4 regions of the Paenibacillus sp. J22P90 genome follow, and region 4 is predicted to be linked to each of the others. Evidence: riboswitches for the same ligand, from Rfam matches in the RefSeq annotation. Region 4 holds a riboswitch; each other region holds the start of a gene.
The links. Region 4 has a riboswitch for cyclic di-AMP ahead of AC58UX_RS28245 (C40 family peptidase). Riboswitches for the same ligand answer to the same signal wherever they lie in the genome.
Positions count from the first base shown of each region.

Region 1: linked by a shared signal. The riboswitch ahead of AC58UX_RS10945 (hypothetical protein) and the one ahead of AC58UX_RS28245 (C40 family peptidase) in region 4 are both predicted to bind cyclic di-AMP.
Region 2: linked by a shared signal. The riboswitch ahead of safA (SafA/ExsA family spore coat assembly protein) and the one ahead of AC58UX_RS28245 (C40 family peptidase) in region 4 are both predicted to bind cyclic di-AMP.
Region 3: linked by a shared signal. The riboswitch ahead of AC58UX_RS26395 (stalk domain-containing protein) and the one ahead of AC58UX_RS28245 (C40 family peptidase) in region 4 are both predicted to bind cyclic di-AMP.

Region 1 covers NZ_JCAUAY010000003.1:137,018-144,308, forward strand. Annotated here, with positions in the region: gene kdpA (potassium-transporting ATPase subunit KdpA) at 1-941, opposite strand, end outside; gene AC58UX_RS10935 (potassium-transporting ATPase subunit F) at 989-1,066, opposite strand; gene AC58UX_RS10940 (hypothetical protein) at 1,194-1,610, opposite strand; gene AC58UX_RS10945 (hypothetical protein) at 1,828-2,289, opposite strand; cyclic di-AMP (ydaO/yuaA leader) riboswitch at 2,409-2,578, opposite strand; gene AC58UX_RS10950 (hypothetical protein) at 2,932-3,456, shown strand; gene AC58UX_RS10955 (APC family permease) at 3,476-5,302, opposite strand; gene AC58UX_RS10960 (hypothetical protein) at 5,444-5,800, opposite strand; gene AC58UX_RS10965 (STAS domain-containing protein) at 5,978-6,355, opposite strand; gene AC58UX_RS10970 (ATP-binding protein) at 6,324-6,809, opposite strand; gene AC58UX_RS10975 (AfsR/SARP family transcriptional regulator) at 6,874-7,291, opposite strand, start outside.
Region 2 covers NZ_JCAUAY010000004.1:370,168-377,458, reverse strand. Annotated here, with positions in the region: gene AC58UX_RS16010 (FMN-dependent NADH-azoreductase) at 118-741, shown strand; gene AC58UX_RS16005 (hypothetical protein) at 898-1,281, shown strand; gene AC58UX_RS16000 (glycerophosphodiester phosphodiesterase family protein) at 1,312-2,301, shown strand; gene AC58UX_RS15995 (DUF84 family protein) at 2,363-2,896, opposite strand; gene AC58UX_RS15990 (DUF4362 domain-containing protein) at 3,101-3,529, shown strand; cyclic di-AMP (ydaO/yuaA leader) riboswitch at 3,628-3,762, shown strand; gene safA (SafA/ExsA family spore coat assembly protein) at 3,768-4,418, shown strand; gene AC58UX_RS15980 (SRPBCC family protein) at 4,936-5,397, shown strand; gene AC58UX_RS15975 (sugar phosphate isomerase/epimerase family protein) at 5,476-6,285, opposite strand; gene AC58UX_RS15970 (helix-turn-helix transcriptional regulator) at 6,387-7,286, opposite strand.
Region 3 covers NZ_JCAUAY010000009.1:200,838-208,128, reverse strand. Annotated here, with positions in the region: gene AC58UX_RS26420 (MOSC domain-containing protein) at 1-147, shown strand, start outside; gene mobA (molybdenum cofactor guanylyltransferase) at 147-764, shown strand; gene moaA (GTP 3',8-cyclase MoaA) at 849-1,853, shown strand; gene AC58UX_RS26405 (molybdopterin molybdotransferase MoeA) at 1,883-3,205, shown strand; gene AC58UX_RS26400 (YjcZ family sporulation protein) at 3,782-3,880, opposite strand; gene AC58UX_RS26395 (stalk domain-containing protein) at 4,036-4,827, opposite strand; cyclic di-AMP (ydaO/yuaA leader) riboswitch at 4,833-4,985, opposite strand; gene AC58UX_RS26390 (PspA/IM30 family protein) at 5,197-5,823, shown strand; gene liaF (cell wall-active antibiotics response protein LiaF) at 5,954-6,616, shown strand; gene AC58UX_RS26380 (sensor histidine kinase) at 6,718-7,291, shown strand, end outside.
Region 4 covers NZ_JCAUAY010000012.1:860-8,150, reverse strand. Annotated here, with positions in the region: gene AC58UX_RS28270 (hypothetical protein) at 1-211, opposite strand, end outside; gene AC58UX_RS28265 (CcdC protein domain-containing protein) at 351-977, shown strand; gene AC58UX_RS28260 (ABC transporter ATP-binding protein) at 1,340-3,241, opposite strand; gene yyaC (spore protease YyaC) at 3,286-3,840, opposite strand; gene AC58UX_RS28250 (hypothetical protein) at 3,997-4,656, opposite strand; gene AC58UX_RS28245 (C40 family peptidase) at 4,842-5,726, opposite strand; cyclic di-AMP (ydaO/yuaA leader) riboswitch at 5,729-5,891, opposite strand; gene AC58UX_RS28240 (GNAT family N-acetyltransferase) at 5,900-6,469, opposite strand; gene AC58UX_RS28235 (acetylxylan esterase) at 6,530-7,291, opposite strand, start outside.

The DNA.
Region 1 (7,291 bases), on a different contig from region 4:
ACACCCATCGCATCGATCGCAGTGATCCCTTTATACTCGGCATAGAAAACCGTCGATAACATCACGATAAAGATAATCCCCATCGCAGCAAAAATCGTCCAGCCTTGCTTCTTGTTCTTGATCATGAGTCCGAAAGCGTACACCAGTGATGTAGGCAGAAGCATCATACAAATAATGTGAATCAAGTTCGAAACAGGCGTTGGATTTTCAAATGGATGCGCAGCGTTCGTTCCGAACCAACCACCGCCGTTCGTACCAATATGTTTAATGGATTCAAATGAAGCGACTAAACCACGGGTAATGGTTTGCCCAGCACCTTCGATCGTTGTAGCTTGTACGGCCCCTAGCAGGGTTTGTGGTACACCTTGGAAAACTAAGATCAAAGCAATGATGAAGCTAAGCGGTAGAAAAACACGTGTAATAGCCCTAGTCATATCCACGTAAAAATTCCCGAGATTATCTTGTCGGCCAACTAGACCCCGTGTGAAAGCTACGGCAATAGCAAATCCAGTGGCAGCCGAAGTAAACATCGGGAACGTAAGCCCCACCATTTGTGACAAATAGGACATGGCATTTTCACCACTGTAAGACTGCCAGTTCGTATTTGTAATGAAAGAAACTGCTGTATTGAAAGCGAGTGCCGGAGGCATATTACCTATGTCATCGGGGTTAAGCGGTAAGTATTTCTGAAGCCGGAATACCGCGTACATGAGAAGCATCATGACAAAGTTAACTAACAGCACAGCTCCTAAATACTTTTTCCAACCCATGGCTTCGTCTTCTTTAACACCCATTATGCGATAAGATACACGCTCGAAAGGACCAAAAACACGATCAAGGCCACTCTTTTCATAGCCGAAAACTTTGACCAAGTAACTTCCCACAGGCTTTACCAAAAGCATGATAATCCCTAGTGTGACGACTACTTGTAACAATCCCATACCCATAGTAGGTTCTCCCCCTGCTTACATAAGCTCATATTCTACAATTAAAATTTCTCAGGCTTTACTAAAACAAAACCGAGATATACCATAATGGCACATCCAATGAGTCCAATAACGATCATATGGTTACCTCCTTTACGCTTTTTCACAATATTTCGCAAATCCCCAAAATCCTAGAAAGCTTACTGCAAATAATAGAATCATCGTTACATCGTTAAACATGACACACCTCCTTCAAATCAGACAGAATCACAATCTTTTGTTTGTTTTAAGGGATGAGATTAGAAATTTGACATCACCATTATTCGAATAAATGATATAATCAGCACCCAGTCCTTTGTAAATCAACCGGTAATTCACGCTTTGTGTGATGACATAAATGGATTTGGAGGTCCAACTACGGCATATCTGGATATACCTGCAATATAAAGGTAAGCTATCCTCGAACAGAACGACATTCCCAATCGGAAAGTCTGGAATGAAGGACGCCCCTGAATCCGTCGTATCCACTTGGATAATTTGCTTCACTCCTTGACCTTCTAACTTGATTCTCTCCATCTTGTTGTTCGTTAATGCAACAAAAGGAAGACCAACCAATTTCGTATATTTCATAAACGCCTCGCCTGCCTTGGTTGGCGCAGCGATCAGCAAAAAATCACTTTGCATGACGTCACCGCCCCCTTTCCTGAAACATTGTAACGCCGATCTGTATAAAAAGGGGGTAAAGAATCTGTAGTGTCCGTATAAAAAAAGTATAAAAATATTTTTATTCTGATTGATGAAGAACCCATTCCAGCCAATCCTAGTTAAGATAAAGAGCACCTCTCCCACTCGTATCACGAATGGAAAGAGGTGCTCTTTCATTTTCTATCTAGCGTCTCTCTTAGAAAGAGATATACGCCCCAGAATGCTCAAATAAATAAGTGCGATCAGATAGGCAAGGTTGTTCTTGTACTGTTGCAGTTGATGAGTTCTCTAGCTTTTCAAATAAATTCGTTAGTGCAGATGCCATTAATTGTGTTCGTACTTCTCCCCATGCCTCTTGCTTCTGATGAACGTACTGCAAACCGTCCTGAAGAGTTAGACCTTTGAGCTTCTGGAAAACCAACGCCCATTGGACGAAATCCCCTTTTAGGTTGCCGCATGGAATCACGAATTGACCTAAACCGCATGTTCCAACATTCGTTGAAATCGTCAGTAAACCGCAATGACAGTCCGTGCCATGTCCAAGCTGCAATTTATCGGATAATTCACAATCAAATTGAAAACATTCAATGCGGGAAATCTTACATTCCTTCGTACATTCATCTGATTCTCTTACTAGAGTCAGGGGTTCGGGATACATAATAGACTCACTCTCCTCATTTTGTGAACAACAAAAAAGAAGCCAAAGAGCAGAGAATCTCTACTCTCGGGCTTCGAAGCAGCGTGATCAAACACGCTGTGGACACCACGAAAAGAAGGTCGTTCTCTCCCAATTCGCTTACGAGGTTAGCTGTCGGATTCGGGCTTGGAAGTGCCCTACTTTAGCAAGCTGATCTTGCTTTAGATTCACCCCGAGAAACCGATTCTACATGGAATCAGCTTCGGTTGGTTCCCCCGTTTCCCTTGCGGGAACTCAGCGTTTTGCATCTTTATGTTGTTGCTGAAACGAATGTTACGCCGATTACACATGAATGTAAAATACGCTTGAGGCAATTATTTCGCAATCTGTGGCCTTTAATGTTTATGAAAGCGCGCCCATTAATAAATCACATGCATTTTCGATAGAAATGCTTCGGCTTGCTTCCGTTTTTACCAGTTCGTAAAGATTGGCCCTATGACCTCTCGGCTTTGAGAAAATTAGTGAAATTGCGTTTTTATCATTTTTTTATACGTTTGCTAATTATTCTTTACCCCCTTTTTATAAGGTTCAATCATACAATGTTAACTATTAGATGGCTTTCATCAAGCTAAGACCGACCAATGAGTCAGAAGGAGCAATGTCATGACTACCTCCCCTCGATATTATTTAGGGATCCTCCCTCATTTATTGAATCCGATTGATTTGGATTACGAATGGTTTGGTGTCTTATGGCAAGAAGAGGATAACCGTTTCCCCATTATTGTCGGATACTGGTTTGCTAGAGAAGAGTCCGAAATCACTCAAAACGTGATCCAAACTGGATTATCCAAATGGATCCAAATATCCGATGAGCAGATCATTATGAGGATGTATCAGTCGATAAGGAACAAGCAGAAAAAACAAGATTGGGAGAATCGGACTCGATTATCGATTCGTACCATTTTCAAGTCACCGTGGAATGAAGTTTCCCCAGGCTTGTATATTATTAAATCTCGGGAGACATACCCCCTTCATGCTTCAGCCATTCTTAAGAAGAAGTTTTTTGTTTGGTTGGAACATGCAGCCGTATGTGAAACAGAACAAGAGCTTCATGCGTTCATGAAGCGGGTGAGTGAAGAGCATCTGATGGAAACCCTATTGAAAAAAGGCAGCCCTACTGTGAAGTAAGGACTGCCCTTTTCATACACTATTTCTTCAAATGATAAGGCACCGTCGTCACAATCAGATTCCGCTTATACAGCAGGAACGCTCGGATCAACAAGCTCGATTGATTGTGAAGAATGTTATGCCAATTCCGCTTCGGGATAAACTGCGGGATAATCACCGTTACCCGGTAATTCGATTCTGAAGCTTTATGTTCCACTGTATCAATAAATTTCGTCAATGGATGAACGATGCTGCGATAATGAGAGTGCAAGGTGACGAGCCGAACATCCGGCTGCCATTTATTCCATTTCTCTTCAAACTGCTTCTCATCGTCCCGCTCAAAAGCCACATATACCGCGATAATTTGATCCGGCGATAGCGATTTGGCGTAGTTCAGTGAATTCTCGACCACATGCGTAAAGCCCGCAACAGGCACGATCATGACATTCCCTTCAATCGGAATCGCTGGTTCGCAAGAGGAGAGGCGTAATTGTTCGCCGACAGCATCGTAGTGTTTTTTGATTTGATGAAAAATGAAAACGATCAGTGGAAGGAAAATCAGCACACTCCACACTTGACCAAACTTGGTGATGAAGAAAATCATCATGACAATGAAGCTCATAAAAGCGCCGACCAAATTGATGGTTAATTTAAGTAGCCAGCCACCAGGCTTCTCCCTTATCCATTTCATCAACATGCCAGTCTGTGCAAGCGTAAAAGGGATGAATACACCGACCGCATAGAGGGGGATGAGCTGCTCGGTTTGCCCTTTAAATATGATGATGAGCAGCATCGAGGTAACCGCTAGAAAAATAATCCCGTTCGAATACCCCAATCGGTCTCCACGCATCGTAAACATTCTAGCGATAAACTTGTCCTTCGCTAAATTCACCGCCAACAAGGGAAACGCGGAATATCCCGTGTTTGCTGCGAGAACAAGAATCATGGCCGTTGTACCTTGGACGATATAATACATCACGTTACGCCCAAATGTCACCGTTGCGATTTGCGAAACGACGGTTTCCTTTTCCTCCGGTGCAATGCCATAATAGTAAGCTAAGTAAATGATGCCTGCGAACAAAATAGCCAATAGCAAGCCCATGGCGATCAAGGTTTTAGAAGCATTTCGCGGGGCAGGCTCCTTGAAGTTGGGAATAGCATTGGATATGGCCTCAACCCCGGTTAAGGCTGAGCTTCCCGAGGAAAACGCTCTTAACAAGATGAATAAGGAAATCCCCGAAACCGATGTCCCCAAGGGAGCATGCAAATCAGGGGAGATTTGCCCTGTTAAAATTTTGTACAAACCGACGCCTATCAAGATAAACAGCGCCACCACAAATAAATACACGGGATACGCCAAGATCGAGGCTGACTCCGTGATTCCGCGCAGATTGAGAATGGTAATAAAGAGTACAAGCGAGAGCGCGATTGGCACTGTATACGAGTGAAGGCTAGGAAATGCCGATGTGATCGCATCTGTCCCCGCGGATATACTTACCGCTACGGTTAGGATGTAGTCGACCAGCAAGGAGCCGCCCGCGAATAACCCGGCATTCATACCTAGGTTCTCTTTCGAGACGACATAGGCACCTCCCCCCTGTGGATAGGCAAAGATGATTTGTCTATACGACAAAATAAGAGCTAACAATAGAAACAGAACACCGCAAGCTATGGGGATTGTATACCAAAAAGCGGCCGCGCTGACCGTGATTAACACGATCAGAATCTGCTCAGGTCCGTAAGCAACCGAGGACAAGGCATCCGATGAAAGAATGGCCAGGGCCTTCTTTTTATTAAGCTTCTGCTCCCCCAATTCGTGGGACTTCAGAGGGTGACCAATTAACAATCGCTTCAGATCAGACAACAATGTGTGTACACCACCCAGATGTGATATGTGTAAGTTGGTTTCATTTTGCCCTATTTCTGAAAAAAAATTATAAATATTGGAAATTAGCTTGAACAGTAACAAAAAACGACTGATCACTTTGATCAGTCGCCTCTCTTTATGCTACAGATTGTATCGGACTTCATAAAAAAAACCGCTTTTCTCATTTTTCCGATACTCTGGTGCACGATGCTTTGGAATTCGTAACATTCCTGGATTAGACAATTGATCCACGGCTGCACTTGGATCCGTTTTCTTCTCTGTTAATTGTGTCAACATCCCTCTTACTTGATCCATGTCCAATCCGTAATCACGAGCCGTCTTCATTAATTGAATCCATGCCTCTTCCTCGTTTAAATCGTTTGACCACTCTTTCTTTTCCAAGGTAGATTCGTCCTCCCACGAAGTCCGTTTCGCTTCATATACGATCATGGACTTATTATAACGAAGAACTAGTAAAAAGCCTGTCGATTGTAGCATGCATATTACATATTTTAAAGTATCTTTTTAAAGCATCTAGCTGTCGATCTTGCATCGCATTCGATTCATCCCGCTCCAATGAATGTCATACATACTCTCCACCCTTTCCTATGCGTCAAGCTCCTCAATTCAACTTACATGTATTGTATAATGGCGCACTTACCAAATCATTACCCTTCAATTTCGTAAATGATTTAAAATTCTGGTTTGAAGTGTCTCTAACGCCGTATACTCATCCTCAAACAATTCCACATAGCTCGTTAATCCAACGATACGAAATATTTTCTGATAATGCTTCGAAACACCGCAAGCGCAAATCGTATACTCCCGCTTCCGCGCCTCTCGTACGAAACGTATCAAGACAGCAATCCCCGCGCTGTTCAAATAATGGAGCTGCCCCATATGAAACAAAATATAATGAACATCATTGGCGCCATGAAGCCAAGGGAACGCTTGCAGTATGAGATTCTCCCCATCCCTATTGAGCTCGCCACTCAAGGTCACACACCAAATATCTTCCTTTTTATGAGTTGATAACTTCAGATCCTGCTCCATCGTGATCCTCTCCCACGCTCGTATTCATATTTAACTTCATTTCAATATACGAAAGACCTCTATCTTTATGAAATCGCCATGAATCCGCTAATTGATTAATAATCTGAAGCCCCCAGCCGCGCGGATTACGTTCACTTTCCATAACGCTCATGATATCTTGAAATGCAGAAATCCCCTTCCAATTATGCCCACCACCCTCATCGTACACACGAATAATGAAGATGCCACGTTCATAATGAAACACCATCACACATGTCTTTTTCACATCCGAACGATTCCCATGTTCAATGGCATTGAGGCATGCCTCAGAAACCAAAGTCTGAATATCCTCCAGCCTATCCTTTAACAGTCCAAGCGAATCCATAAAGGGTTCCACTGCTGCCATAGCAATTCGTTCCGATCTCGGTAGACATGGCAACAGGATTTCCATGCTTTGATGTCGCTGTTCAAACAACTCGTTCACCCCCTATCTCATATCCACCACAACGTAGAGCTAGACCTAGTATACAGGCCTCATCTTACCGATTACTTACAGATCCACTTGATTTGGTTTTATACATCCACATCGGAACTTCTTCCTTCTCCCGTTCCAGCTTAGCAATGTATCTCTCACATAGCTTGGCTGACGCATGATGATCTCCCAAATGTTCGTAATCGAGGTACAGCTGTCGAACCGTCGATAAGTTCCATTCATCTGTCTTAAGTAGCACTTCCCCATAAAAGATAGCTGACTCGAACTCGCCAGTTGTTTTGGCGTGCTCCCACAATCTTTTCAATATCCGCTGCTGACTCTGAATGATATCGGTTCGGAACTCGGCCATCCAATCCTCGTATTCAAATTCCGGCGCTATGACGGGTCGGAACATCCGTGATGCCCGCTCGTAAAGCTCTAATGCTGCCGCTCGATCGTCGTACCATAATTGATGACCTACGGAT
Region 2 (7,291 bases), on a different contig from region 4:
TTGTATGTTAAAAAATACGCTTGAGTAATCCTCTCTCATGTCCTATAATGTGCCTATGTTAGTTGCAATTAAATTTGTGCTAATAATACGAGATAGAGACATGGGAGAGATGACGTCATGGCAACAGTTCTTTTTGTAAAAGTAAACGATCGACCTGCAGATCAAGCAGTAAGTGTTCAAATGTACGATACATTTTTGAATGCGTATAAAGAAACAAATCCGACGGATGTAATTACAGAACTTGATTTGTATCAAGTTGAACTTCCTTACTACGGGAATGACGCGATTACGGGCACGTTTAAGCAAAATGCAGGATATGAGCTTACGGCAGAAGAGCAAGTAGCTGCTACGATCGCTAATCGTTTTTTGGATCAATTCCTTGCGGCTGACAAAATCGTAATTGCTTTCCCACTATGGAACTTCACATCCCCAGCTCCATTGACGACATATATTTCCTACCTATGTCAGGCTGGCAAAACGTTTAAATATACAGCAGAAGGCCCAGTTGGTCTTGCTGGCGACAAGAAAGTCATTTTGTTGAATGCACGTGGCGGCGTGTACTCGGAAGGACCAATGGCTGAAGTTGAGTCGGCCATCAGACCACTTCGCGGTGTATTTGGATTATTCGGTATTCAAACACAAGTTGTTGTTATTGAAGGACATAATCAATTCAAAGATCGTTCGGCTGACATCGTTGCTGAAGGTTTGCGTGAGACCGTGAAAGCAGCTCAAGCGTTCTAAGAATTTTGGGTGTAATAAAGAAGGAGTCATCCCTTGGGATGCTCCTTTTTTATTTAAACAGAGGTTCAAATCTATTCATAGAAAGGGAATGTGAACACGTTCACGAATACAATATATGATGATCTTATACCGTTAGTCGAAAAAGGAGGTAATCTTGTGAAGCTATACGAAAGATCGCTGAACGCGCAACTCATTGTTATCTGCAGCTTAATCTTTCTAGCCGCCATGCAATTACTACTGACAATTGGCGCCGATCGTCCTATCGGATTTACGGTGCTTCTCAGTGTATGTCTTGGCATATTTCTCGTGCTTGCCCTCATAATTTGCATAGATCTCATCCAAAATGATCCGGAAACAATCGTTGCTAAAGTAGAATATTTAGAGGAATATCGGTTACATATACGGAAACCAAATGGGAAGCTAATGAAAGTGCGTGTAAAAGCTACAGAATATGAACAATTCCATGTAGAACAATCGGTCGAATTGCTTATTGCCAAACGTACAAGTGCTTTGCTTTCGATCCACAGCTTGGATATTTAGAGCATAAGAAAAACCATAAACGGAGGATTTATGAATCGCTTTAGAAAAATATTTAGAAGTAAAATTGTATGGGCTATACTCATTCTCCTAGTATTTATGTACGTCAATAACACGTCGTTACTTGCCAAAGAGCGGAGTGGTGACCCTTTTCTAATGGCACATCGCGGGCTGGCACAAACGTTCCATATGGAGGATCTGAAGAACGATACCTGCACAGCTGAAAGGATCTTTGAACCAGAGCATCCCTACTTGGAAAATACGATTCCATCCATGCAGGCCGCATTTGATGCAGGAGCAGATGAAGTTGAATTTGATATTCATGTAACGAAAGATAATCAATTCGCAGTTTTTCATGATTGGACGCTGGATTGTCGGACGAATGTGAAAGGTCAGTCGAAGGATTACACGATGGCTGAGTTGAAAAAGGTGGATATTGGTTACGGCTATACGGCCGACAATGGAAAATCGTTCCCTTTTCGCGGTAAAGGGGTCGGTCTGATGCCTTCGTTAACGGAAGTGCTCACGCAATTTCCAACCAAAATGCTTCTCATCCATATCAAAACCGATGATCCCCATGAGGGGGACTTGCTGGTTGAAACGTTGGCGAAACTATCGCCAGAACGCAGGAACTTATTAACGATCTATGGCGGGAACTTACCAGTTGCCATTGTGAAGGAAAAATTGCCTGACATGCGGGTCATTTCAGTGGATACGATGAAAAGCTGTCTACTTCCATACCTTGCGTATGGCTGGACAGGAATTACGCCATCTGCCTGTGAACACATTCAGATACACATTCCAGAAAAGCTGGCGCCGCTGCTGTGGGGATGGCCGAATAAGTTTCTAAACCGAATGGATAGTGTGGATACCAGAGTTATTGTGGTAGGCGGGAACGGGACTGAGTTCTCAACGGGGTTTGATACGCCAGCGGATGTGGAACGGCTTCCGGCATCGTATTCTGGCGGCATTTGGACGAATCGGATAGATCGAATTGCTCCAGTATATAAGGAGAAAATGTGATAATTAGAAGGGCAACCCCAGTAGAACGATCTACTTGAGTGAAGCCCTTTTTTTCATGCACTCAATCTTCCTTATAAAAAGACGACCGAAAAGGTGTCAGCGCGGCAATGACGGCATCTCGAAAAACATCACTTCGCGTAATTCGCCCCTCGCTAAATAAACCGTATGCGCCCTCTTTGTGATTACTCCCAATGGTGCTGCTCAATTCATCAATGATATGACGCAGCTCAGTGCCGCCTTGCTTCAATCGCTCACCAATGTCATTGGGGATAGGGAAATATAGCCCTTTGCCCACGAAAAGCCGCTCACCGTCCCATGCCGCACATACCGAGAACAAATACCATTGTTGCGTATGAACCTCATCATAGGTAAGCCCACCTTCTAGACCAAGTCCAATCTCTGCGTCTGGCACGGCGATCAGCACTTGTTTCGCCCGATTAATCGCACCAAGGACGGTTTCATCTTCTGTCAAAGGCTGATCAGACACTCCGGAAGGGACAACGTGACAGATCGGTTCAATACCAGCAGCCAAGACAACAGCAGCTCGTTTGGCCTGATTGTGCGTACCTAGCGCAATGCGCATTTCATTTTTCATCAAAAAACAACTCCTCGTAATGTACTGCGGAAGAACGTGATAATAAGTATACCATGTTTCCATTTCACGTAAGGATGCTTAAAAGCAATTGGGGTGGTCGTATGTGGAAAGCTTGAGAATTCAAGCTTATTTTCTTTGTTTCAATACATTTCCAGTTTCGTTTGCGTCAAACAAGTAGATGGCGTGATACGAGGGGGAGCAGAGATGAAATTCAGGAATACTCGGATATTGATCGTATTGAGTTGTATGTTACTTAGTGCTTGCTCGGGTTCGAAGTACGATATTGACAAAGGAACGGCAAAAGGGGATGTCATTAATATTCATGGCAAAATTACGAATCTGGATCGTTTCAATCAATTTTTGACCAACGTGGAGGGACATGTTGAGAGTACGTTAAGGATCATGCAAATGACGATTGAAGGGGATCCGATTTTTTATGATTTTGTATATAAAAAAGAGAAGATATCCTATTCCTATGATAATTCAGCGGACCAACATGGCAGTAATCAACGGCTGAAAACGGAATGCACACGTATGATTTCTGAGAAAGTAGAAAGAGGTATTTCCTATAAGCTGGATGGTTGTAAGGATGCTGAGGTTGGGAGTACTTTTCATTTTATGGTGGCTGATTAATGGGTATTTGAGATTACAGAAGATAAAAATGGAAAATTTTGCGTCATGTTTTCACGAATATGCCATGTTACAATCGGTTAGATCCATTTTGGATCAAAAAACTAAGAAGGCCGAAGCTTTTTTGAAGCACGGGGGACCCAATCTTTGGGGTGAAGCCGCGAATTATGCGGCCGGGTGATTACTCTTTGATCCGAATCCGACAGCTAACCTCGCAGGCCGCAAAAAGGAGAGGTTTATTTTGAAACGTTACAAAAAGCTTGTGGTAACAGGTGCACTAGGTTTGAGCGTCCTTATGGGAGCAAATGCGGCGTTTGCTGCAACGGGAACACATACGGTAGCCGGGAACGATACCATGTGGAAAATTTCTCAAAAGTATGGCGTCAGCCTAACTACGCTGATCAAAGCGAATCCGCAGGTTGCCAATCCTAACGTGATTTGGTCCGGGATGAAGCTCAATATCCCTGGAAGCACGACGACACCTGCTGCGTCCAAACCAGCGGTTACACCAGCCCCAACGCAGACCACATTTGCGAGTCAAGTCGTGACTCTCGTTAATCAGGAACGAACGAAAGCTGGCTTGAAGCCTTTAACGAGTAACAACGCGCTTACCGCGATGGCTCTGGATAAAGCCAAAGACATGTACAACAACGGCTATTTTGATCATACGTCGCCAACGTACGGCTCACCTTTTGATATGATGCGCGCCTACGGGATTCAATATTCCTATGCAGGTGAAAACATCGCCAAAGGTCAACAATCCCCTCAAGCGGTCATGACCGCATGGATGAACAGTACGGGGCATCGTCAAAATATTTTAAGCCCTAATTTCACGCAAATTGGTGTTGCTTACTACAATGGTGAGTGGGTACAGGAATTTATAAGTAATTAATTATGAGGCAGCCTCCTTGGGGGCTGTTTTTTTGCGCAGAGGAAACTTGAGGGATATGTCGAATTGGACTCTGGATGAATCGAGAAAGCAGGAGGTTCAATGACTTAACCAACACATCATAGTTACTTAATATCTGACATAGGAGTAGTGTCATAATGACCATAATTAAAAAATGGCTATTTGGGATTGTAACCTGTTTCTTTTATATCTTTCTGTTTACTCTAGTGGATGTTTCTAACAGCGGATACTGCTTTGTATGTTGGTAAGGTTATTAATCAATTTGGAATAAAGCCAACCAATGCATTTGTTTTTATCTACTACATAATTGGAACCTTAATCACTATAGCATTTTGTATATTCAATATATGGGTTTATCGTAAGAAACGTATGATTTTCTGGTTATTGTTTATTTTACACGCCTATTATTTATATAAATTGTTCAGCATAGTCACTGACCCGAACCCAATAAGAGTTATTTCAACAGGCTTGTAATCAAAAGAAGCATGAGGTGCACATCGTGATTAAGATTTACACAGAAATCGAACTTGACGCAGCGATTGACGTTTGTTTTGACATGGCGCGGAATATTGATATTCATACGCAGACAGTTTGGCCGCACACGAAGGAGAGAGCGATAGCTGGCATAACTACAGGCTTGATAAATGGAGGGGATACGGTTACGTTTGAGGCGCGGCATTTTGGGATTAGGCAAAAACACAAATCTCTCATATCGGAATACGTTCGACCTTATCGTTTTGTGGATGAAATGCTGCAGGGTACTTTCAAAAGTATGAGGCATGAACACGAGTTTATTGATTTAGGAAATCGCACGTTAATGAAGGATACGCTATGTTTCGAGGCGCCAATGGGGTGGATCGGGTGGGTAGTGGAGCGAATCGTGTTGAAGAACTACATGATGAGATTCTTACAGCATAGGAATGCGCAATTGAAGATGCTAGTTGAAAAGGAACAAACCTAGAGGGCGCTATTTCGAGGTAATCCGTACCAACAAAAGAAGCCCGCAGACGCTTCACCACGTCCGACAGGCTTCCCTCACTCACTGAAACTTCGCTTCATACCTCGCTTTAAACGTCTGAAACATCCACAAATTCACGTCCCACAAGTCGGTCACCGGCTGCCGCGTAAAAGGAAGCACCTGCATATACGGCGGCGGTCCGAATTCCGGCGTGAACGTCATCGTCTCGGCTCCGGCATCGAAGCGTTGCTGACAGATCCTCAACCACAAGTCGATGAACGTCTCGACATGTCCGGCAAATTCAGGTGCCCGCGGGTCCGCTACTTGCGGCCCTTCAGGATACCCCACGCGCCCGTGGATATGGATCGCGCGCGCTAAGCTCAGCTGCACGTCCTCGTCCTCCGGACTCGGCATGCTCTCGCAGGCTGCGCACCAATGGCTAAAATCAGCGCCGATGCTGAGCGCCGGCAGCTGCTTTAACATAGCCGCCGTTTGCCACGGCGTAAAAAAAGCCCGCCCCCGATGCGTTTCATGCGCAATCGGGATGCCAATCTCTTGCTCGACGCGGAGCGCCTCTTCGAAGAAGCGCAGCTGCTCGTCAGCTGACATGCGATCGGCCGCGCTGTGCGAATTGATCAAAACAGGTCGCAGCTCAGCTGCGCGAAGCACTTGCTCACGGAAAGATCGTGAATGATCCCATCCGCGTGTCACGACTTGGGCAATAAACGACAAGTTCATGTCGTCTAATTCTTTTCGAAACTGCTTATCGGCAGTAGCATCGGAGGGAGGCGTGTACTCAACCCCGCAGTAACCTGCTGCTACAATCTGCTCTAACTTCCCCTGCCAGTTTCCGTTCCATTCCCATAGGGATTTGTATCCATATAATTTCATATGTTTATGACTCCTTATCCTTAAAAACCTAGAATATCTCTGAGTATAGGTCAGGAAGCGGGAGAAAAACTTATGATATCTTCAGCAAAAACCAACTTATTTTACCATGATAAATGTCGGTAGGCGGTGGGGGATAAATTCGTCCATCGTTTGAATTGTTTGCTAAATTGCGACAAATCCTTATAACCCAGCTGTTCTGCAATGTACTCGATAGAAAGTGTGGGGTCCATCAGCATCAGCTTGGCTTGACGAAGCTTGACCGTGCTTAAGTATTGACGCGGCGAGACATCATAGGCTTTGTGAAAAACGCGATTGCAATGCGTAGGACTATATCCGAGCTGCTTCGCGATAACGGTAATGCGGAATGGCTCCTGCCCCTTGGCCGTCGTTGCAGCTTCATGCTCAATCAGTGTGGCCAGCTTTGCGGCTAAGCCAGAATCTTCGTTAGGCTGGGGAGATGACTGTACGTCATCTACTAATAGTTCGCTCAACGCGGTGAAAATCCGAAAGGAAGCATGCATCGTCTGCAGCTTCAAGCTCAGTCCGCTGGAGGCGTTTGCACTAGCAATTTGAGCGAGATCCAGCAGGATCGGGCGGATAAGGCTCTCCATTTTGCTTCCAGAAGGATGCAGTGTTTGCCTAATTTGACTTAATTGCTGTCTGAGCCAAGGATCGGTGACCTCCAAATGTACACATACATAAGTCATCATACTTCCATCGACTGCGCCTAAGCTGGCATGCACCTCATTCGGAAGAATCCAGACCAAGTCACCCTGCTTCTGTACAAAATGTTTATCCCCGACACGCATTCGCTGCGAGCCCTCGATGACAAGATTTAGCTCAAACATAGGATGTTGATGCTCAGGAAAGGACCATTGCGCGTTGACCTTGCGGAGATGTGCGGCAAAAATCCGAAACGACGCCTGCACATCAGGCAGCATGCCGCCATGAACGGCATTTTCGAGTCCGCTGGGTAAAGGTTCTTGTTGTAAGATTTTCATCTATA
Region 3 (7,291 bases), on a different contig from region 4:
GCGGGTGTGACGGTTGCGTTCGCTAATCAGATCAAGTATCACGATAAGAATAATCTTGAAGGGGTTAAAAGAGTGCTTACCGCAAATGCGTTATCTGCCAGCTGGACAAAATCTTTTCAGAAGCGATTGGCGGAGCTTGAGGCATGATGACGGGCGTTATTTTGGCTGGAGGCTTGAATCGCCGTATGGGGGGAAAGGTTAAGGCTCTTTTGCCTGTTCAGGGGGAAGCTATACTTGTAAGACAAATGAAGGAAATGTCCCGCGCGTGTGAGCAAATCATTGTGGTAACGAATGAAATAGAGGTCTTACAGCCATTACTTTTGCTTGCAGAAGCAGAGGGGATAAACGTGCAGTGTGTTAGCGACCACTATATTCAAAAAGGCCCTTTGAGCGGTATTCATGTTGCCTCCCGCGTCGCACTTGCGTCTCATTTATGGATTGTCGGCTGCGATATGCCGTTCATCTCTGCAGATGCCGCTAAAGTGATGGTAGAGCTATGCCGAGAGTCTAACGTGGATGCGGTTATTCCAGAGTTAGAAGGTCGTCTGCATCCCCTTCATGGAGTTTATGCCAGAGAAGTTGGGCCTGAGGCCGAACTGCTGCTGCAACAACAAAACTATCGCTTGATGGGGCTGCTTGAGCATCTGGATTGGCAGTCCATGGGGACGGATGATTTCGAGGAACGCGGACTCCGTACAAATTTTGCGACGAATATTAATACACCAGAAGAATATGAAATGATGTTAGATAATCTATCATTATAGTTGGTTTTTTTGGGAAAATGCTATGAAATCTAGGATTTTGTCAGAAAATATGCCATAATGGACAGAGAGAGAAGGTGAACACCTATGCCAAAACTGCTAATGGATCGTTTTGGGCGGATGCATGATTACCTGCGCATCTCAGTGACAGATCGTTGTAATTTGCGTTGTGTATATTGTATGCCGGAAGAAGGCATGGAATTTGAGCCGGATGAGAAGTTGTTAACTTTTGAGGAAATAACAGAGATCGTCCGTGTATTAGCTGGACTTGGTGTTCGCAAATTGCGATTAACCGGCGGAGAGCCACTGGTACGTAGAAACCTAGAGCAGCTAATCGGCATGCTATCACAGATTCCGGGCATTGAAGATATAGCCTTAACGACGAATGGGATTTACTTTGCATCGCGGGCTGAAAAGCTTCGAGCAGCAGGGTTAACGCGTGTCAATATTAGCTTGGATTCACTAAAAGCGGATCGTTTCTCATTGATCACGCGTGGCGGGGATATTCGGCGCGTATTGGCCGCTATTGAAGAAGCTTATCGTGTAGGCATTACGCCGATTAAGCTGAATGTTGTGTTAATGAAAGGCATTAACGATGATGAAATCGCTGATTTTTTACAAATGACGATTGATCGCCCGATTCAGGTGCGATTTATAGAATATATGCCGATCGGTCATCAAGATGAGGATTGGAAAAGCCGTTACCTTTCGCTTACGACAGTTCTAGAACGTTGCAAGGAAATGGGCTGGGAGGCGAAAGCTTCCGACGCGGTTTATGGTAATGGCCCTGCACAAAACTATCGCATTGAGGGTGCATTAGGTTCTTTCGGTCTGATTCATCCGATCAGCGATCACTTCTGTGAAACCTGCAATCGACTGCGACTGACGGCAGATGGGAATATCAAGCCATGTTTATATTGGTCGGATGAATTTAATGTGCGAAAATATATCGGTGATGATGCTGCGGTGGAAGATTTGTTCTTCCGTGCGCTGGATATCAAACCACAAAATCATGAGATGGCTCAGGCTTTGATGAATGAGGAACAGTCGCATACACCAACTGTTCGTAGAATGTCGCAAATCGGCGGCTAGCTAGAGGGCATGGGAGGCATCGGAAGCACGTGAAGCAAGCGAATAGCGAAATCAAGCATCGGAAGCAAGGTAACAGCGAGATGAACCATGGGAAGCAAGGTAATAGCGAAATGAGCCTAAGGTTTGGCCGTCACGTTGTATCCGTTGAGGAGGCGCGTGCTGCACTTTTTGGGTACGTTAAACCCATGGAAACGGAGATTGTTTCGCTGCAGGCGTCCTTTGGCAGACGATTAGCGAAGGACATTTATGCGGATCATGCTGTACCGCATTTTCGCAGATCGGGTGTGGATGGGTATGCGGTTCGCTCCCAGGATATCGCTGAGGCGACGCCGGATGCTCCGACTGTTCTTCATGTGATCGAGAGAATTCCAAGCGGTACGATGCCTCAGCAGACGATTCGGATAGGAACTGCCGCGCGGATTATGACGGGAGCTCCGGTTCCGGATGGTGCAGATGCCGTAGTGATGCTGGAGATGACGGATTCCTTGTCAACTGACGACGCCAAGGTGAGGATTAAGAAGAATGTGCAAGCGGCGAGTAATATTACGCCAATTGCAGGTGAAGTTGCCCGCGGAGAGCTCGTGATCGCACGAGGAACTCGGATTGGTCCAGGGGAAGCCGCGATTTTGGCGACTTTCGGATTCGCAGAGGTTGAGGTGTACCGAAAGCCTAGGGTGGCTATTTTTTCAACGGGATCAGAGCTTCTACATGTCGAACAGGAACTCCAACCAGGTAAAATACGCAACAGTAACAGCTACATGCTGGCGGCTCAAGTGGAAGCTATTGGGGGATCAGCTCTAATCATGCCGGCACTATCGGATGATCCTCAGCAGGTGGAGGCTTCACTGGAGGCCGTGATGGTTGATGTCGATCTTATTCTAACGTCAGGCGGCGTCTCTGTTGGCGATTACGATGTCCTTGTTGATCTATTCGGTCGATTCGACGGAAAGTTACTTTTTAATAAAGTAGCGATGCGACCAGGTACGCCAACGAGTGCTGCACTATGGCGAGGAAAGCTGCTACTAGCGCTGTCCGGTAATCCGGGAGCATCGTTTGTTGGATTCGAGCTTTTTGCTAAGCCTGTCATTCACGCGATGTTGGGCAACCAGCATCCTGTGGCGGAAGAGTTTACAGCCTTTTTGGATGTTCCATACGATAAACCCTCTGCCTATCCACGTTATATTCGTGGGACAACGCGCATCGAAGCAGGTACCCTATGGGTCAAACCAGCAGGTATTGATAAGTCGAGCATCATGGTGTCGATCAAAGATGCGGATTGCTTGATTTGGTTGCCAGCAGGTGGACAGGGTTTTCGGCGCGGGGATTGTGTGAAGGTTTATGGGACTAGATGATGTAGAGATAGTAGTGAGAGATAACAACGAAACAGCAACGAGATAACAAAGTGGACTTTTACTTTTTACGTGGAATTATAAATGATATATTATCGAACGATTGGCGCCACAAGTAACCTTCTGATAGGAGGTTACTTGTGGCTTTTTTTGTTGAGTAGCTAAGGTTTGGAGGCTGAAGGGGGCGGTGGGAGTAGATAGGTAGAAACTGCCGTTAGTTCGATTTATCCGAACTAAATTGGGGACTTCAATCTAAAATTGGGAAATAGTTCGATTCTGCCGATCTATTTCCCGGTTTTTCAGGCGAGTGGGTTGTTATTGGCGATTTAGTTCGGTTATTTAGGTAGGACTAATCGAGAAAAGATGGTGCGGATGGGGGGATTAGTTCGGTAAATTTGGACTAAAGTGGGAACGGGAAGAGGAAAGGAGCTTAAACTCGCAAGCCGCGGCTCCCTAGCCTCGTTCCTGCTAGGCTCCCTAGACCCGTCCCAGCTGCTCACGAAATAAAACCCACCTGCCAAAGCTCTAAAGAGCTTTAACAGGCGGGCTATTTGTATAAAGCGAGTTGGGGTATAAGTCCTAGTAGAAAGTAGCAAGAATGATGACCAACAACACATAAAGAACAAGAATTACGCCCACAGAATTTCCGTATCCTGGCGTTCCAACTACAGCTGACATAGTATCCCCTCCGGTTTTTAATTAATATGGGTTAAACACTATATATCATATGAAGGCGGGAGCCCCGGTGATTGGACGAATGCCCTCTTTTCATGGGAACATTCACCTACGACAAAAAGCTGCGCTTGAGAAATTTCTCAAGGCAGCTTCTTTATTTAATTTGGCAGGTGATACACTTTAATTTTTTGAATGCCAAAGCTTCGTAGGGATTTTCTTGAACCTGGGATGAAGATATCCATTCGGTTTCCTTTAATAGCTCCACCGGTATCCGTCGCATACACGTACATGCCCCCAGTAGGAAGACCGCTATACGAATAACCTTCAATATAAAGCTTAGTGCCTAGTGGAATAACGTTTGGATCAACAGCAACGGTGCCGATCGCAAGGGGGTTGCCCATGTAATCAAAGGCTCCGTAACCGCCATTTTCGGAAGGATCTGCTGAATAAGCGGTAGATTCAAAAATTTCATAGTCTGGCGCATGATTGCCGCCATCTTTGCTTAGGATCGCTAGATTGCTGCTGGCATCCCATTTTACAGGAATTCCTGCGGCTGTTGAAAGAAAACGAAGAGGCACATAAACGCGTCCATTTTGAAATTGGGAAGCTCCATCTAGGACAACAGGTTCGTTGTCGATGCTGGCTTCTTTTTGACCGGATACCAAGGAAATCGTATGTTTGTCGTTATTTAGGGTTACTTTGATTTGATTTCCGTCTTTTTGCCAGTTCACGGTATATCCTAGCTTCTCGGTTACGAACCGAAGCGGAACTTGGGTCGTTTGGTTGCCATCCAGAAATGGCTGTGCATCAGGAAAATGAATCAGGTCATCATTGACTTGCACTTTCACTTTCATCTCTGCTGCTTGCACGGAAAATGGGGAAAGAAAGCCCCCTGCCAATACTGCTAGTGACACAGCAAGGCTAGTTAGCCCTTTGGTAAGCTTATTCAATTCGTATATCCTCCTTCAATGAGCCTTCGAGGTTAGTTGACGGGTTCGGGAAGAAGGTTCTCCCTAGTCTGCTCCAAGCTGAAGCAAATATTCACCCCAAGTATTTCGTCCCCCGTACCAGTGCCTAATTTATGCACCAGACTCGGCTTCAAATATTTTATCACTGCAGGTAGGCTCGAACAACGACCAAATTATGGGTAAGCGAATAATACTGGACTTAGGTCTAGGTTCAAAAACAGTCGATAGTCGGTTTTAGACTTCCTGTAATTGAGCTACGATAGGAGTATGATGAAGCGATGAGGGGCGATTGACATGAATAATAAGAATCGGGAAATTGATCCTACTAATATATTTGATCGTATAGGCAAAATGGCAGAAACCGTCTGGCAGGAGACCATCGGGAAAACAAACCCAGGCGCCTATATGGACGGTGCCATAGCAAGGCTGGAGGAGCGCTACGACGACGCGCTTCAGGCAACGATTACGCTACGCAGCTACATCGCGCGAGCGGAAGAGATGGCGAAGCTGCGCGGCGAGCAAGCCGAGCTGGCGATGCGCGCCGGCGAAGAGGATCTCGCGCGGCTCGCCCTGCAAGAGAAGCTGCGCGAGGAAGCCGCAGCTGAGCACTACCGCGCGCAGTACGCGAGCAGCCAGGACTTGTGCCTGGCGATCGCAGAGGAACTGCGCGAGCTGCGTGCCGGGCACGCAGCCGAGGGCGTGCAGCCGAGCGGCGGGCTGCACAGCAAAGAAGCTCGCGACACATGGCGCGAGCTCGAGATGACCGGCCGCGAGCTCGGCCGGGAGGCGCTGCAGGGGCTCCGCGTAGCGGGCCGCCTGTCGAGGGAGACGCTGAAGGAAGCCGGAGGCAACCTTCAGCACGAGCTGCGCTCGCTGCGCAGCAAGCTGCAGCAGGATTGGCAGCAGGAGCAGCGCGCGCGCGACCAGCACAATCAGTACAACCCACATGACCCGCACGACCCGCGCAACAGAAAATAGCCAGGATCGTGACCTCCATCGAAGCAAAGCCTTGCGGGATAAGGATTTGCTGCTTGGAGGTCGTCCATTCTTATGGTATGCTAGGAAACGTATGAACGAAAGAGAATTGGCAGCCAGAGGAGGTGCATCGATGGGAGAAGAAACGAAAAATAACCGCAGCCGGAATACAGCGCTTGTGCTGATTGGAGCCGGTGTTTTTTTGCTTCTGGAACATACCGTTGGCTTTTTTCCCATTCTCGCTGTTTTCCTCATTCTGCTGGGCGTTCATCGTGTTCATTCGCGGAAAGAGCGTAAGGGATATGTGCTAATCGGGATTGGCGCCGTCATTTTATTTGGTGATCATCTCACCATTGTGATCTCGGTTGTGTTGATTTCATTAGGTTTATTTTTCATTCGATCCAAACAGGTTCATAAAGACGAGACCTACACACAGAAGCAAAAGATTGTAGATAGCATACGCCTCGGCAGAGAGCCGTGGATTCTAAGAAATACATCAACGTGGTACTTGGTGGGAGAAACGTACATTGATCTCTCGCTGGCCATCCTAGAACAAAAAGAAACGACAGTCATCCTTCAGGGCGTTATCGGAGATATTGATATTAAAGTACCTGATGATATCGGCGTTTCCGTTACATCTTCCGTCATGTTCGGTCAGCTTCATGTCGCTGAACAACGCGAAGCAGGTGTGATGAACAAAGTGGTATGGCAATCGGAGAATTATGCGTATTGCGACCATCGCGTGAAACTAGTTCTCTCTTACATCGTAGGAGATATCAAGGTTAAAGTATTGTAAGGTTTCCCATATAAAAAACTAGCTATATTTCTTAATAAATGAGACATGAGACCTTCCTTAGGGAGCGTGCTTTCATTTATTTAAGGGGGGTTCCTCACCAAGTGGACGGCTACAAACGACGATTAACGAATATGATATGGCGAAGCATGGGGGAATCAATCCTCTTTAGCTTCGCTGTTTTCGGCGCTATGCTATATTTTTTGTATTCAAGGAATTTGATTGAACCCTTTACCAGCTGGCAGCAGGGGGTCAAATTCTCGTTCATGGCTTTGTTGATTCTCGGTGTGATCGGAGCGGTTTTCGGTTACTGGAACAGCTCGAAGGTTACGCGCAGACTTGAGCCGATGATGGAAACGATGATTTTATTAGAAAAAGGCACGTTTGCGCGAGTGGACTTCCATAACGGAGACGATGATGAAATTGGGCGTTTAGGCGAACAACTCGGCCGTATTATGAAGCGATGGGAAGAGCAGGTGACTTCTCTTCAACGATTATCGAACAGCAACGCTGAGCTTACAGAGAAAGCCAAGCTGTCAGCGGTAATTGAAGAGCGCCAGCGGTTGGCACGCGAGTTGCATGATGCGGTAAGCCAGCAATTGTTTGCGATTTCGATGACAGCAACAGCTGTAGGTCGTACGTTAGATAAGGATTTTGAGAAAGCGAAGCGGCAAATCC
Region 4 (7,291 bases):
CCAGGGCCACATGCGGATTGCTGATGAGTCGCAAATCTTCCCACACACAGGAAACGCCTCGGTCATAGCCCACTGCGCCACCTGCAAACATTTTACAGCCTTTGCAAAACTGCTCTCTTTGCTGCACGTCCAGTTTCACGACTTTATTGCGAAGACAACAGTAAATTTCATTAACTGCGTTACATACATTAACATGAGTGATCAGGGCCATTTACCGTCAACTCCTTGCGGCACTTTAAGTGTGTAATAGTAAGTTTATCAAGCTACTATTAAGTGTATGACACAATTTTGTAAACGGAATAACATTTCTCACGATGGGCCGTCCAAATTTGCTACAATTAGGAAATACAATGACAGGTTTGGAGGTGTTTCCCCTGCAGGACACATTGCATTATGTGATTCCTATTCTTATCTTTGGATTTTTTATTTATCGAAGGGCGAAACGCACCATTGGATTTCAAAAGCTTTCGCGAGGCAGACTCACCTTTCGTCTGTCGCTGTTCGGCCTTCTCGGCGTGATCATCTTCCTCCTCGGCTTCGTGCATCCGATCCATTTTATCGGCTATCTCATCGGCCTTGCATGCGGCGCTTTGCTTGGACGAACGGCGATTCGCCACACCCGCTTCGAGCATCGAACAGATGGTTGGTATTACCGCACACATCTTTGGGTTGAAGTCACCGTGCTTGTACTCTTTCTGGGCCGTATCGCGTATCGCTACGCTGCCATTGCCATCTCCACGGGAACAACCACCAACATTTCACCTGCTGACTTCTCTCAGTTCACCAAAGACCCCGTCACCGCCGGCGTCTTCTTCATCATCGTATCGTACTATGTCTTGTTTTTCGGCTACTTACTGCGTGAAGGCACCAAATTGGATCCGGCAGGGTTGGCGGATAGCGACGATGGCGAGATCGGGAGCCATGTAGCTCCCTCCGCAGGAGCTCCTGGTCCCCAGGCGAACGTTCGGGTGGAGTAAGCTACTCTTAGCAAAGACAAGAAAGGGAGGTTCCCCTAGGTCAACTGACCTGGGGGAACCTCCCTTTCTATCACCACTAGGCAAGCGATCTGCCTGTGACGTCCCTTATTGGGCGATTCTTGTTTTTAACGCCCTTTTGGGACGCTATTGGCTACATTGCGAGTATCCCGCTATACTTTAAAGCCCTTTTCGGACCTTAACACTCGTGTTTTCGCCCATTCAATTGGCGATACTCACTTTCGACGCCAAATTATATGGGCACTATCCCATTGACTCAGGATATGAATCAACTCAACTCTTGCTGGCCTGAGCGAAGGGGATAGTGGCTATAGCTACGTCTTGCCGCTACGCCGCCCTCTGCCTCACTTCGCTGCCTCCTCGGCAGCCTTCGCGAACTGCGTGCTGTACAGCCGCGCGTACAGCCCTTCCAGTGCAAGCAGCTCGCTATGCGTGCCCCGCTCCACGACGCTGCCCGCCTCGATCACCAGAATGTGATCGGCGGCCAGCACCGTGGAGAGCCGGTGCGCGATCACGAGCGTCGTGCGCCCTTGCATCAGCTCCTCGAGCGCCGCCTGCACATAGGACTCGGATTCCGAGTCCAAGTGCGACGTCGCCTCATCGAGGATGAGGATGCGCGGGCGCTTCAGGATCGCGCGAGCAATCGCGATCCGCTGGCGCTCGCCACCGGAGAGCCGGTGGCCGCGCTCTCCAACCATCGTGTCGTACCCTTCGGGGAGCGACACGATAAAATCGTGGATGTAGGCCTGCCGACACGCGGCCTCCATCTCCTCACGCGTAGCGTCCTCCCGCGCAAAGCGCAGGTTGTCGCCAATCGTCGCGTGGAACAGAAAAGACTCCTGCGTCACATACGCGATCTGCGCGCGCAGCGACGCTAACCCCACGTCGCGGACGTTGACGCCGTCGACCTCAACGACGCCGGCCGTCGGGTCGTACAGCCGCGCGATCATCCCGATCAGCGTCGACTTCCCGGCGCCGCTAGGTCCTACGAGCGCGACCATTTCACCAGGCTGCGCCTCGAAGGTGACGTCGCGCAGCGCATACTGCACTGGCTTTTCGCCTTTATCCTCTAGGCTCATCTTCCGTCTTACTTCGCCTCGATCCTCCAGGCTCCCCTTCCGCCCCGAATCCCCCGTCTTATAAGCAAAAGACACCATCTTATAACTCACACGCCCCGCCACTGGTCCTAGCTGGCGCGCTCCCTCAGCATCCATGACATCAGGCACCATGTCCTGATACTCAAAAATCCGCTGAAACACCCCCAGCGCCGTCGCTACCTCGACTTGTAGGTTCAATAGTGTCCCTACAGGCATATACAAACGCCCCAAATACGCCGTGAACGCGACGATAGAGCCTAAGGTCATGTCTCCTTGGATAACGGAGTAACCGCCATAAATATAAATAATAGCCGTTCCTAACGGTCCAAGCGTGCTCGTAGCCATACCAAACCAACGGCCAACCAGATTGAGCCGCAGCTCGAGATCCATCACCTTTTGATTCATTGTGGTAAATTCCTGCTCTTGCTGCTTCTCTCTGCCAAAAATCCGCGTCAACAACGCACCTGAAATACCAAAGTTCTCATTCAGCTGCGAAGTGATATCTGAGCGCACCTTTTGCGTTTCTAGCCGCAATGCCTTCCGCACCTTGGATACCTTTTTCACAGGCAGCACGAAGAGTGGAAGGATAAGCACCGAAATGATCGCCAGCTTCCAATCGAGCGCAAATAAAATGCCTATTGTCGTGAACACAATCACGATCTGCGTGATCGAGGATACAACGATGGAGGTCACGACACTCTGTACAGATTGCACATCACCTGTAATCCGCTGAACAATTTCCCCTGACCGCGCATCCGTGAAAAATGCCATCGATTGCCGCTGCAAATTATGAAACAACGACTGCCCCAAATCCCGAATAACCCCTTGGGTTACTTTGGTATTCAAGTGGTTTTGCCATACGCCGAGCACGCCGCTCAACACAGGCAGCAGAATTAACAGCAGCGCCATGACAGCCAATAGCTCTACTCGCCCCTGAGGAATTGCCGTATCAATAATTTCCTTCATCACTAAGGGAGGGACTAACCCGATCACTGCCGCAAGCAGCGCCAAGCCGATAATCACCAAGAGCTGTCCCCAATACCTTTTAAACAAATACAAAATCCTTCGTATCGATACATCCTTCAACTTCGCCTTCGGCCGATTCCGATCGGAAAGCCGCCCCATTCCCCCTGGTCCACCTGGTCCCATCACTCACTTACCACTCCGATCTTACTTATCTTTGCTGCCCTCCACTACAATGGAAGAGCATAGGTAATCGCACTTGTCACTTCGTCCGCCATCCTGAGCACATGATATAACGAGGTTGTTTGCAGTACATTGTACTGTCTAGGCCCATCCACATTCACGATCGCTGCAATGGTGTAGTCGCCAATCGGTGGCAGCACCTTTCCGACTGATTTCCCCGGAGCCAAAGGCTGATTGGACAGCTGGTACAAGCCCACACTCAACTTTTGCCCTAAACAAGCATCTATCGCAATCACCACGACATTCGGCGGAATCTCTTGCAGACGCAAGGCCAAATTACTTGCATCACACGGTGCCGCCAACGTGCCAATTACATGCGGGTATCCGAGCTCTACAAGCTTACTCCCAACAAGCGGACCCAGCGAGTCCCCTGTCGAACGATCTGTCCCTATACATACAAAAGCCAACCTCACCGGATCCAGCTCATTGCTCGTAGCTATCTTTTGCAGAAACTGGCCTAACTGCTCACCCGTCACCTTTTTCAAAAACTTCTCCTGCAGCTCCATCGGTTCTCTCTCCACTTTTGCCTCCCTTTCAGGCATGTACACATCTCTCTTCACCTGTTGAATAATAATTCTATTCTTTCATACGGAGGCAGCCTGTGTCCACTTAAGCACATTCTTCGGGTACACCAAATAAGCGTTACTCAACTGAGCAAAGCCTATTCATGCTGCTTGATTGTCCTGATAACTCACCAATTAATGAACACGGTTCATCCGTACGACACGATAATAGAGTTGACCGCTTACCTCTTGCTCCACTTCCAAATAACCTTCCGTATGGACATAATCACCCAACATATAGGTAGAAGCGTCTGCAGAATCTGCATGTGTTAAAAAGAGAAGCGCCACTTTATCGTCCCCAACAACAAATCCAACCTGTTCCTTCACTTTAAACTTCTCTATAATTTTGCCATGATGGGATCTCACGATATGGTGAAACCGCCAAGCCCCATCCTCATTTACGATAAAATAAAGCACACGATTTCGGTGCGAATTGCTAAACTCCCTTGTCACGCCGATCATGCACACCTTTTCACCAACGCGTAAATACTCATCGATGATGTACGATTTCAATCGCAAGCGATGTGTATTTTTGCTATGAATGTAAGCTTCCATCTCGTCTATCGAGCGCTGATCCTTGGGATCTTGCTTGGTCGCATAGAATACTTCTTTAATGAACGTATCCGTTTGGAATTGCCGTGCCCCTTTGAAATGGTTATAGGTTTGAAAAAATTGCCCAATCACTTCCCGGATTTCTTCCGGTATGGCGGGACCCGTTTCTACGCTATACGTGCGATCTGTTCGACTCGACAATTTAATTTTATGAAACCAGTTTTTCCAGACACTGACTTGCATGTCGCACGCGTCACCTACTTTCTTCCAACCACTTTCCCATTATAGGCTATAATTCTCAAAAATTCGATAAAAATCGCACATATTCGCGCAAAAAAAAAGCATCTGCCCGCTACGCTTTCTTTTAAGAAAGCCATAACGAACATATGCTCTTACACAACTTACTGTTACTTAAGTTAGTCCTTCGTTTACAGCACGCGTTTGGCGCCTACATATCTGGAGCTCCAATAGGAGCTTGCGAGACTATCGACCACTACACCTCTGGACGTCGTTGCGGAAATGAATTGCTTATTTCCCACATAGATGCCCACATGATTGACGATGCCTGAAGCAAAGAATACAAGATCTCCTTCTTTTAAATCCGTCACTCTTGCCCCTGCTTGATCATACATCTGCACAGAGGTGCGCGGCAGCTCGATGCCTTTGGCCTCGTACACATAACGAACGAATCCAGAGCAATCGAAGCCCTTAGGTGTTGTTCCACCCCAACGGTAAGGCACGCCTTTAAAAGTCGAAGCAGCTTGAATAATTTGAGCCGAAACATTTGGCTGAACAGCCTTTGCTACTGCAGCTACTGGTGGCGGTGCAATCCAAGCTGGCTTGTGGGACTTCCCGTCCTCTTCGACGATGGCGATTTTATTCGCATCATTCCACGCGATCGCAGATCCAAACGTCTCTGTGATAAAACGCAAAGGAACATAGGTGCTTCCCTCCAGCAACGTCGGACTGCTTTCTAATTCAACTGGTTTACTGTTGACGATCGCTTGATCATCATCTGTCGTTAGTTGAATCGCCTGCTCGTCGTTCTTCAGCGTTACGACAACTTCATCACCTTGCTTCGCCCAGTCCACTTCATAACCTAGCTTCTCCGACAGCACGCGCAATGGCACCTGAAGCTTACCCTCCGTGTCGATAAACGGCTGTACTTCAGGGAATTGCACCAATTCGTCATTCACTTGAACCTTCACCGAAGAGGTGTCTGTCGCAGCTTGAGCTGCTGGAGCGTTGAACATAGCGATGGCTGCGCCTGCAAGAACGCATGAGCAAATAACACTTTTTGTAAAAAGTTTCAAAACATTGTCCTCCTTGAAGCCTCCGAGGTTAGTTGACGGGTTCGGGAAGAGGTTTTCCCTAGTGCGCTCCATTAGTCTACGACTAACTAAGCATCCATTCACCCCAAATAAAGAAGTCCCCCGTACCAGAGCTTTTGCTGCTCCGAGATTCGGCATTTTTTGTCTATGTTAGACTAGCATAGTTCGTTTTGGCTTGACAACCTTTGCGCGGTGGTAAGTGTTTCCACACCCCCCACAGGCTGCCTATAAACCTCTGTATATAGCACACTCTTGTAGGGACTAAACGTATCCTCTGTCAATGGGCTCGGATAACTCATGATGTGGAGCGGTAAGTCCTTTTGCCCTTCTCGAAGGGGAGGCTGAGCATAAGGAAATCGGTTCAAATGGAAGCCGCAGCGCTCATAAAATGCAATTCTCCGTTCGGCATCTGACGTACTCGGTGGCTCTACTTCAAGCACAATAGGTGTAGTAGCGCTGCTCATAAAAATCGTAAGCATTTGTTTTCCTATCCCACCGCCTCTACTGACAGCACTTACCGCGATATGCTCTACAAAACGAAACCGCTTAAAATCCCAGCTTGCGAGAAAACCAAGCAACTGGCCATCTGCATCTCTCTTCACATCAATGTTATAGCTTGGATGCGATAGCAGGGCTCGCTGCCCTTCATATGTCCTTATCTCGGTAACGGGAAATGCGGATACCATCAAATCGAATACCTCTTCAAACACTGCCTCATTCTCCATCTGTCTGCCCCTCCTGTCCAATCTATGGTTTCCAACTATCCCTTCCTAACATGCAACATCTTACCACTTAGAAAAAAACGCATGTGCAGCCGTGTGAAAACCTGCTGGCATCGCATGACCCATGAAGGGGTGAACCTCAATCGATTTATTCACAGATGAGATCCGATTATAAGCGGCAAAAATCGTCTCCGGCAAGCAAGTCATATCCTTCAAACCTACCGTCACGTGTACGGGTTGCCCAATACGATCGCCTAGATTCACGATATCAAAATAAGACATCGTCTTCAGTACGTCTGCCAAACGATCCGGGAATCTTGTCACAAACTCTGCCGCCTCGCTAAGCGAACTCGCGGATTGCAGGATGCCCAGATCCATATGACATAGATTGGGCACATGGGCAATTGCTGCTCGAATACGCTTCTCGAGCGCTGTAACGAGCAGCGTCAGCCCACCGCCCTGACTCCCACCGAATACGAATACGCGCTCGGTGTCTACTTCAGGCTGCTCCAGCGCGCAGCACACAGCACGCAAGGAATCGATAGCTACTGCGCGGTAATAGCTTTTTTCTGCATCCATGATGCCCTGTGTAATCCATCCCTTCGTCATACCGTGCTCCAGCGGCAGTGTATTTCCGCTATCTCCACCTTGCCCCCGAACATCAACCGCAAGCACCGCATACCCCATAAGCAACCAGGCGGCATGATCCTCTGGTTTTCCCTTGGATCCAGAGTAGCCAGGGAACGTGACGACACATGGAGCCTTCTTGTGGCTAACTTCCGCGTTAGGCAGAATTAGCCAAGCATGGATCGGCGTCCCCTCTGC